DNA from 2 places in the Actinoallomurus acanthiterrae genome. Region 2 is predicted to be linked to the other one. Evidence: riboswitches for the same ligand, from Rfam matches in the RefSeq annotation. Region 2 holds a riboswitch; the other holds the start of a gene.

Region 1 (4,205 bases), 3.3 Mb from region 2:
TCCTGGCGGATCTGGATCATCGCGTCGCAGAAGCGGTCGAGCTCGGCGAGGTCCTCGCTCTCGGTGGGCTCGATCATCAGCGTGCCCGCGACCGGGAAGGCCAGGGTCGGCGCGTGCAGGCCGTAGTCGATGAGCCGCTTGGCGACGTCCTCCGCCGTGATCTTCGTGTCCTTGGCGATCCTGCGGAGGTCGATGATGCACTCGTGCGCGACCAGGCCGCCCCGGCCGGTGTAGAGCACCGGGTAGTGGTCGGACAGGCGCTTGGCGACGTAGTTGGCGGCCAGCACCGCCGTCTCCGTCGCCGCGCGCAGCCCGTCGGCGCCCATCATCGCGATGTAGGTCCAGGAGATCGGCAGGATGCCCGCCGAGCCCCACGGCGCGGCGGAGATCGGGCCGCTGCCCGTCTCCGGGCCCGCCTCCGGGCGCAGCGGGTGGTTGGGCAGGAACGGCACCAGGTGCTCGCGCACCCCCACCGGGCCGACGCCGGGACCGCCGCCGCCGTGCGGGATGCAGAAGGTCTTGTGCAGGTTCAGGTGTGAGACGTCCGAGCCGAACTCCCCGAGCCGGGCAAGGCCGACCAGGGCGTTGAGGTTGGCGCCGTCGACGTACACCTGCCCGCCGGCGTCGTGCACGCTCTTGCAGACGTCGGTGATGGTCTCCTCGTAGATACCGTGCGTCGAGGGGTACGTGATCATGATCGCGGCGAGCTGGTCGCGGTGCTTGTCGATCTTGGCGTGCAGGTCGTCGAGGTCGATGTCGCCGTGGTCGGTGCTCTTGACCACGACCACGCGCATCCCGGCCATGACCGCGCTGGCGGCGTTGGTGCCGTGCGCCGAGGACGGGATGAGGCAGACGTTCCGGTGGCCCTCGCCGCGGGCGGCGTGGTAGCCGTGCACGGCGAGCAGGCCGGCCAGCTCGCCCTGGGAGCCGGCGTTCGGCTGCACCGAGACCTTGGCGTACCCGGTGATCTCCGCGAGCCAGGTCTCCAGCTCCTCGATCAGCCGGACGTATCCGCGCGCCTGCTCCAGCGGCGCGAACGGGTGGATCTGCGCGAACTCCGGCCAGGTGATGGGCTCCATCTCGGTGGTCGCGTTGAGCTTCATCGTGCACGAGCCCAGCGGGATCATCGAGCGGTCCAGCGCGATGTCCTTGTCCTGCAGGCGGCGCAGGTACCGCAGCATCGCCGTCTCCGAGCGGTGCGCGTGGAAGACCGGGTGCGTCAGGTAGCCGCTCTCCCGGCGGACGGCCGGCGGCAGCGCGGCCCCCGCGTGGACGGACAGGGCCTCGTTGTCGGCCAGGCCGAACGCCCGCCACACCGCGGTGACGTGCTCGTCCGTCGTGGTCTCGTCGCAGGCGATCCCCACGTGGTCGGCGTCGACGAGCCGCAGGTTGATCCCGAGCTCGCGCGCCCGCCGTACGACCTCCTCGGCGCGGCCGGGGACGCGGGCGAGAACGGTGTCGAAGAAGGTCTCGTGGACGATCTCGGCGCCGACCGCGGCGAGGCCGCCCGCGATGCGCACGGCCTGCTCGTGGACCCGCTCGGCGATGCCCCGGAGCCCCTCCGGGCCGTGGTAGACGGCGTACATGCTCGCCATCACGGCCAGCAGCACCTGAGCGGTGCAGATGTTGCTCGTGGCCTTCTCGCGGCGGATGTGCTGCTCGCGCGTCTGCAGCGCCAGGCGGTAGGCCGGGTCGCCGTCCACGTCGACGGACACGCCGACGAGGCGGCCGGGCATCTGCCGCTGCAGGCCCTCGCGCACGGCCATGTCGCCGGCGTGCGGGCCGCCGAAGCCGTACGGCACGCCGAACCGCTGCGACGTCCCGACCGCGATGTCGGCGCCGAACTCCCCCGGCGGCGTGAGCAGCGTCAGGGCCAGCAGGTCGGCTGACACGACGACCTGCGCGCCGCGCTCGTGGGCGCCATCCGTCACGGCCGACAGGTCCCGCACGGCACCGCTCGCACCGGGGTACTGCAGCAGGACGCCGAAGAACTCACCGTCCGGCAGGCCCCCGGACAGGTCGGCGACGACGACGTCGATGCCGAGCGGCAGCGCCCGCGTGCGGATGACCTCGATCGTCTGCGGCAGCGCGTCGGCGTCGATCAGGAAGGTGTCCCCGGCCTTTGAAGCCCGGTGCGCGAGGGTCATCGCCTCGGCTGCCGCGGTGCCCTCGTCGAGCAGGGAGGCGTTCGCGACCGGCAGGCCCGTCAGGTCGCTCACGACGGTCTGGAAGTTCAGCAGCGCCTCGAGACGGCCCTGGGAGATCTCCGGCTGGTACGGCGTGTAGGCGGTGTACCAGCCAGGGTTCTCCAGGACGTTCCGGAGGATCACCCCGGGCGTGACCGTGCCGTGGTAGCCCAGACCGATCATCGAGGTGAGGACCTGGTTCTCCGAGGCCAGCTCACGCAGCCGGGCCAGCGCCCGCACCTCGGTGAGCGCCGGAGGCAGATCCAGTGGGCGGTCGGTGCGGATCACCGTGGGCACGGCGGCGTCGACGAGGGCCTGGACGGTCGGAAAGCCGACGGCCTTGGCCATCTCGGCGCGGTCGCCGCGCGACGGCCCGATGTGCCGATCGGCGAAGGGGACCTCGGTCATTGGGGAGCCTCCTGGTGCGATGGATGCGCAACCACCACCGGGCAGGCCGGTGGCCGGTCTCCCCCTCTGTCAGTGAACCTGAGAGCTTCACCGCGCCGGAGCGCGGCTTGCACCTTCGGTGAGGTCTGGCGTGGATCGCCGGCCTGCTTTCCAGAGGTGCCTAACTCGTACGGTCCTTTTGCCTGAGAGGTTCCGGGGAGGGTTGCTCCTTCGGCGCCCCGCACCACACTGTGCGAAGTCTCTCCCGTACGAGGTCGACGGCGGTTCCACCCTACCGGAGGCTTCGCCCCTCGCCACGGTCCCGGCTCCCCGAAGATCAGTACGTCGCCCCGTGCGACGATGGGCGGCCCGGCGGCGACGAGGAGGGGCCGATGGACGAGACCTGGCGGCTGATCGAGTGTTGTCACGCGTTCGTCTACTTCGCGCCCGAAGCCAAGGCGGCGTACGCCGACGCGGGCCTCAAGGGCTTCTGGATGGGCTACTTCGCCTCCCGGTCGGCGGCCCTGGGCGCGCCCTCCCCCGAGGTGGTCACGGCCGCGTTCTACAACTTCGCGCCGCGCATGGTCGCCCGCGCGATCCCCGACGCCTGGCGCTACTCCTCGCCCGAGACCGTCCTGGCCGCCCGGACGGCCGTCGTGGACCGGTCCCTGCGCCGCCTGCTCGGCGACCTGGTGGACTCGGCCGACGTCGCGGAGGCCGCGGCCCTGGCGGGGCAGGCGGCGGAGGCGGCGCCGGCCCCGGGCCGCGTCCTGTTCGCCGCGCACGCCGCTCTGCCCCGGCCGGCCGAGCCGCACCTGGCGCTGTGGCACGCCGTCACCGCGCTCCGGGAGTTCCGCGGGGACGGGCACGTCGCCGCCCTGCTCACCGGCGGGCTCGACGGCTGCGAGGCGAACGTCGTCGCGGGCGCCCTCGGCCTCACCCCGCCCGAGCAGCGCGAGTTCCGGGGCTGGACCGAACAGGAGTGGACGGCCGCAGGCGACCGGCTGCGGGACCGGGGCCTCCTCGACGCGGACGGCGCCCTCACCACCGAGGGCCGCGCGGACCGGCGCGCGATCGAGGACACCACCGACCGGCTCGCCCGCCCGCCGCTGGACGCCCTCGGCCGGGACGGCGCGGCCCGGCTGGCCGGCCTCCTCCGCCCGCTCGCGCGGCGGCTCGTCGAGGCCGGCGCCGTGCCCTTCCCGAACGCGATGGCCATGCTCCGGTCCGGCCACGGTGCCGACGACCAGGGCGCAGGCACGGGCCCGGCACCGTCCTGACCTCGGCCGGCCCGGGGCAGGGCGGCCGCGACCAGTCCGCGGCGGAGCGGCCGGGGCGGGACGGCCGTGGCCGGTCCGGGGCGGAGCGACCGCGACCAGTCCGGGGCAGGGCGACCGCGGCCGGTCCAGTCCGGGGCGGGGCGGCCGTCAGCGGTTCACCGTGCGGTACCGGTGTACCGCCGCCGGGACGAAGACGAGCAGTAGAACGGCCGACCACAGCAGGCTCGCGGCCACCGGGTGTCGGAGCGGCCACACGAGGTGAGCGTTCCCGACCACGCCGGGGCTGCCGAACAGATCACGGCACGCCGCGACGATCGCGCTGACCGGGTTCCAGTCGGCGATGGCGCGCAGC
Region 2 (4,205 bases):
GCTCCGCGCCGAACAGCTCCTTGGCCCTGTCGATCGCCAGCTGTTCGGTGACGTCGACGTACTCGCATCCGCCGTAGTAGCGGCGGCCCGGGTACCCCTCCGCGTACTTGTTGGTCATCACCGAGCCCTGCGCCTCGAGGACGCCGATCGGCGCGAAGTTCTCCGAGGCGATCATCTCCAGCGTGGACTGCTGGCGGCGCAGCTCGTCCGTGATCGCGGACGCGACCTCCGGATCGAGCTCGGAAAGGGGCAGGTTGGCAAGGCTCATGACGCCTCCTCGATGAGCTTCGCGTAGGCCTGCGCGTCGAGCAGGTCGGCCGGGTCGTCACCGGTGCGCACCCGGAACAGCCATCCCTCGCCGTACGGGTCGGAGTTGATCACGGCCGGGTCCTCGTCAAGGGCGGTGTTGACCGCGACGACCTCGCCGGTGACGGGCGCATAGATGTCGCTCACCGACTTGGTCGACTCGGCCTCGCCGCACGGCTCTCCCGCCTCGACGGAGGCGCCCTCCTGCGGCAGCGACACATAGACGATGTCACCGAGCGCGTCGGCGGCGTACGCCGTGATGCCGACGGTCACCACACCGTCGGACGGCGCGGTGATCCACTCGTGTTCCTGGGTGTAGGAAAGCGTCTCGGGAACAGTGCTCACGAAGTCCTCCTGTAGAACGGCAGCGCTACCTTGTCGACCGGCTCGTGTTTACCGCGGATGTCCACGGCGAGGTCGGTGTCCTCGGCGTGGTCCGCGTCGATGTAGGCCATGGCGATGGGTTTGCCCAGTGTCGGGGACGGCGCACCACTGGTCACCACACCGCAGGGCGTGCCGTCCGGCGTCACGATGTCGTACCCATGGCGCGGCACCCGGCGCCCCCGTGCGACGAGCCCGACGAGGGTGCGCGCGGGCGGGGTGTCGGCGCGCGCGGCCAGCGCGGCGCGCCCGACGAAGCCCCCGGGCTTCTCCAGCTTGACGGTACGGCCGAGTCCGGCGTCGTACGGCGTGGTCTCGGCGGTCAGCTCGTTGCCGTACAGCGGCATGCCCGCCTCCAGCCGCAGGGTGTCGCGCGCGGACAGCCCGGCGGGCCGCAGGTCGTCGCCGCCGGCCTCCGTGACGGCGCGCCAGACGGCCACGGCGTCACCCGCCGAGACGAACAGCTCGAAGCCGTCCTCGCCGGTGTACCCCGTGCGGCCGATCAGCGCGTCGATCCCGGCGACCTTCCCCGGCAGGATCGCGTAGTACTTCAGGTCGGCGAGCGCGGCGTCGGTGAGCTTCTCCAGGATGGCCTGGGCCTTCGGGCCCTGCACGGCGATGAGCGCGTACGCGTCGGAGCGGTCGTCGACGGTGGCCTTCTCGAACCCGCTCGCCCGCTTGGTGAGCTCGGCTCGGACGGTCGCGGCGTTGGCGGCGTTCGCGACCACCATGTAGGTCTCCGCGGCGAGCCGGTAGACGATCAGATCGTCGAGGACGCCCCCGGCCGGATCGACGATCATCGTGTAGCGCGCCCGGCCGACGGCGAGCACGGACAGGTGCCCGATCAGCGCGTGGTCGAGGGCGGCCCCGGCCTGCGGGCCGGTGACGAAGATCTCTCCCATGTGGGACAGGTCGAAGAGCCCCGCACTGGTGCGGACGGCCTGGTGCTCGGTGGTCTCGCTCCCGTAGCGCAGCGGCATGAGATAGCCGGCGAACTCGGTGATCGTGGCTCCGAGCTCGGCGTGGACCTCGTGCAACGGTGTTCTCTTGGCGTCCGGCGTGGACATCGGGGCAGGCTCCTATCACGCGGGCGGCCGGGATCCCATCCTCCCATTGGCGCGCGAAATGCGGTCGCGGTGCCCTCCCCCTCTGTCATCGGTGCCTGAGAGCTTCACCCCCGATCGGGGGCTTGCACCTTCGGCGGGAGCGTCGCTCCGCTTTCCAGAGGTCGCCTGGTCCGCACGGTTCCTGTGGCCTGAGAGGTTCCGGGGAGGAGTTGCTCCTTCGGCGTACCTCGCTGGCGGCGAGGTCGCTCTCCCGTGCGGGATCAACGGCATGGCCAGGCTAGCAGTGCGGGAGCGTCCGGGAAACGGTGCCGCCGCAGGTCGCGTACCGCGAGCCCACCGGGCGGCGGACCGGGACTTCCGGCTCAATTCCCGTGGAACCCCGGGCAGGCTCTGAAGATCGCGAATTACGTTGATCATCTAGCGCCGGCGGGGGAGGGCGCGACGGCGGGGGCAACGGCTTTCACCATCGCATCGAGCGTGAGGAGCTCCATGGCCCACTCAAGGACCTCTCGGCGGATCACCGGCTTGGCCGCGCTCGGCGCCGCGGCCGTCATCGGCCTGACCGGGGCCTGCTCGCCCGGTCAGCCGGCGGGCACCGTCGCGGCCCGCGCCGCGGCGCCCGCCGCCGCGGCCGGCAGCCCGATCGACATGACCAGCGGCTTCTACGTCGACCCGGACTCCAACTCCGCCAAGTGGGTACGGGACAACCCCGGCGACGCGCGCGCCGCGCAGATCAAGTCGGCGATCGCCGACAAGCCGACGGCGGGCTGGTTCGGCGACTGGATCAGCGACATCGGGACGGCGGTCTCGAACTATGTCGGCGCCGCCGACGCCGCCGACAAGCTGCCCGTCCTCGTGGCGTACAACATCCCGGGCCGGGACTGCTCGGGCGAGTCCAAGGGCGGTTCGGACAAGGACAAGTACGAGGGGTGGATCTCGGCCTTCGCCGGCGCGATCGGAACACGGCCCGCCGTCGTGGTCATCGAACCGGACGCCCTCGCCCAGCTCGACTGCCTGCCGGCCGACTCGGACCGGGAGTTCCGCCTGAACCTGCTGAAGTTCGCCACCGAGCAGTTCAAGGCCAAGGCGCCGAACACCTGGGCGTACCTCGACGCCGGCAACGCCAAGTGGATCGCCCCGGCCACCATGGCCCAGCGGCTGGAGTCCGCCGGCGTGCACAACGTCCGGGGCTTCGCCGTCAACGTCTCGAACTACTACACCACCGACGAGTCGGCGTCCTACGGCGCGGCGGTGAACGCCTCGCTGTCGAGCAAGGTCCCGTTCATCGTCGACACCAGCCGTAACGGCAACGGCTCGAAGAACGGGGAGTGGTGCAACCCGGCCGGCCGCAAGCTCGGCGTCACGCCCCAGGTCGGCGGCGGGGCCGAGATGCTGCTGTGGGTGAAGGACCCCGGCGACTCCGACGGATCCTGCGGGCTCGGCGAGGGCATCCCGGCCGGCCAGTTCAGCCCCGACCTCGCCATGCACCTGATCAACGGGTCCTGACGACCCGGCCCTCGGCGGAGCGGCGGAACAGGGCGTTCCGCCGCTCCGCCGACGCGTCGGAGGCGCCTGATTACGAATCGTATTGATAGGGAGGTTTATTAACCTTTTTTCCGCGATCCGATTGACGGTGGTCCACCACGCCGGTTGCATGGCCCGCACCCCAAGATCCTTTAGCCCCCCGAGAGGAATCTCATGGCGCGCACGCGCACCCGGGCCTGGCTCCTGACCGGCGTGGCGATCACGCTGGCGGTCGCGGCCCTCACCGTGCTGACCTCCCGCGGCACACCGTCGGCACGGACCGGCGCCGTACCGGTCGCGAACACCCAGGCCGCCTTCCAGCACCCGGGCGTCCTGGTCGGGCGTTCCCAGCTCGACTTCGCCCGGGCGAAGGTCAAGGCCGGCGCCCAGCCGTGGACGAAGGCGTACGACACCATGCGCGCGAGCGCGTACGGGTCGCTGTCCCGGACGCCGAAGCCGCGCGCCAACGTCGAGTGCGGCTCGGGGTCCAACCCGAACCACGGCTGCTCCGACGAACGCGAGGACGCCCTCGCCGCCTACACCGACGCGCTGATCTGGTACATCTCCCGCGACGACCGGTACGCCAAGAAGGCGATCCAGATCATGGACGCCTGGTCGGCCGTCATCAAGGAGCACACGAACCACAACGCCCCGCTGCAGACCGGCTGGTCCGGCGCGTCCTTCGCGCGCGCCGGCGAGCTGATCAAGCACACCTACACGGGCACGTGGGCGCAGGAGAAGCGCTTCGCGACGATGCTGCGCACCGTCTACCTGCCCACCGTGATCAAGGGCAGGCCGAACGGCACCAACGGCAACTGGGAACTGATCATGACGGACGCCGCGATCGGGATCGCGGTGTTCCTCGACGACCACGCGTCGTTCGACAAGGCCGTCGCCCTGTGGCGGAAGCGCCTGCCCGCCTACTTC

The links. Region 2 has a riboswitch for glycine ahead of gcvT (glycine cleavage system aminomethyltransferase GcvT). Riboswitches for the same ligand answer to the same signal wherever they lie in the genome.
Region 1: linked by a shared signal. The riboswitch ahead of gcvP (aminomethyl-transferring glycine dehydrogenase) and the one ahead of gcvT (glycine cleavage system aminomethyltransferase GcvT) in region 2 are both predicted to bind glycine.

What each region holds. Positions count from the first base shown of each region.
Region 1 covers NZ_BAAHCO010000001.1:5,616,093-5,620,297, reverse strand. Annotated here, with positions in the region: gene gcvP (aminomethyl-transferring glycine dehydrogenase) at 1-2,594, opposite strand, end outside; glycine riboswitch at 2,755-2,851, opposite strand; gene ACYVF7_RS26600 (SCO6745 family protein) at 2,966-3,853, shown strand; gene ACYVF7_RS26595 (ABC transporter permease) at 4,001-4,205, opposite strand, start outside.
Region 2 covers NZ_BAAHCO010000001.1:2,329,683-2,333,887, forward strand. Annotated here, with positions in the region: gene ACYVF7_RS11500 (serine hydroxymethyltransferase) at 1-268, opposite strand, end outside; gene gcvH (glycine cleavage system protein GcvH) at 265-651, opposite strand; gene gcvT (glycine cleavage system aminomethyltransferase GcvT) at 648-1,754, opposite strand; glycine riboswitch at 1,920-2,017, opposite strand; gene ACYVF7_RS11515 (glycoside hydrolase family 6 protein) at 2,244-3,260, shown strand; gene ACYVF7_RS11520 (alginate lyase family protein) at 3,453-4,205, shown strand, end outside.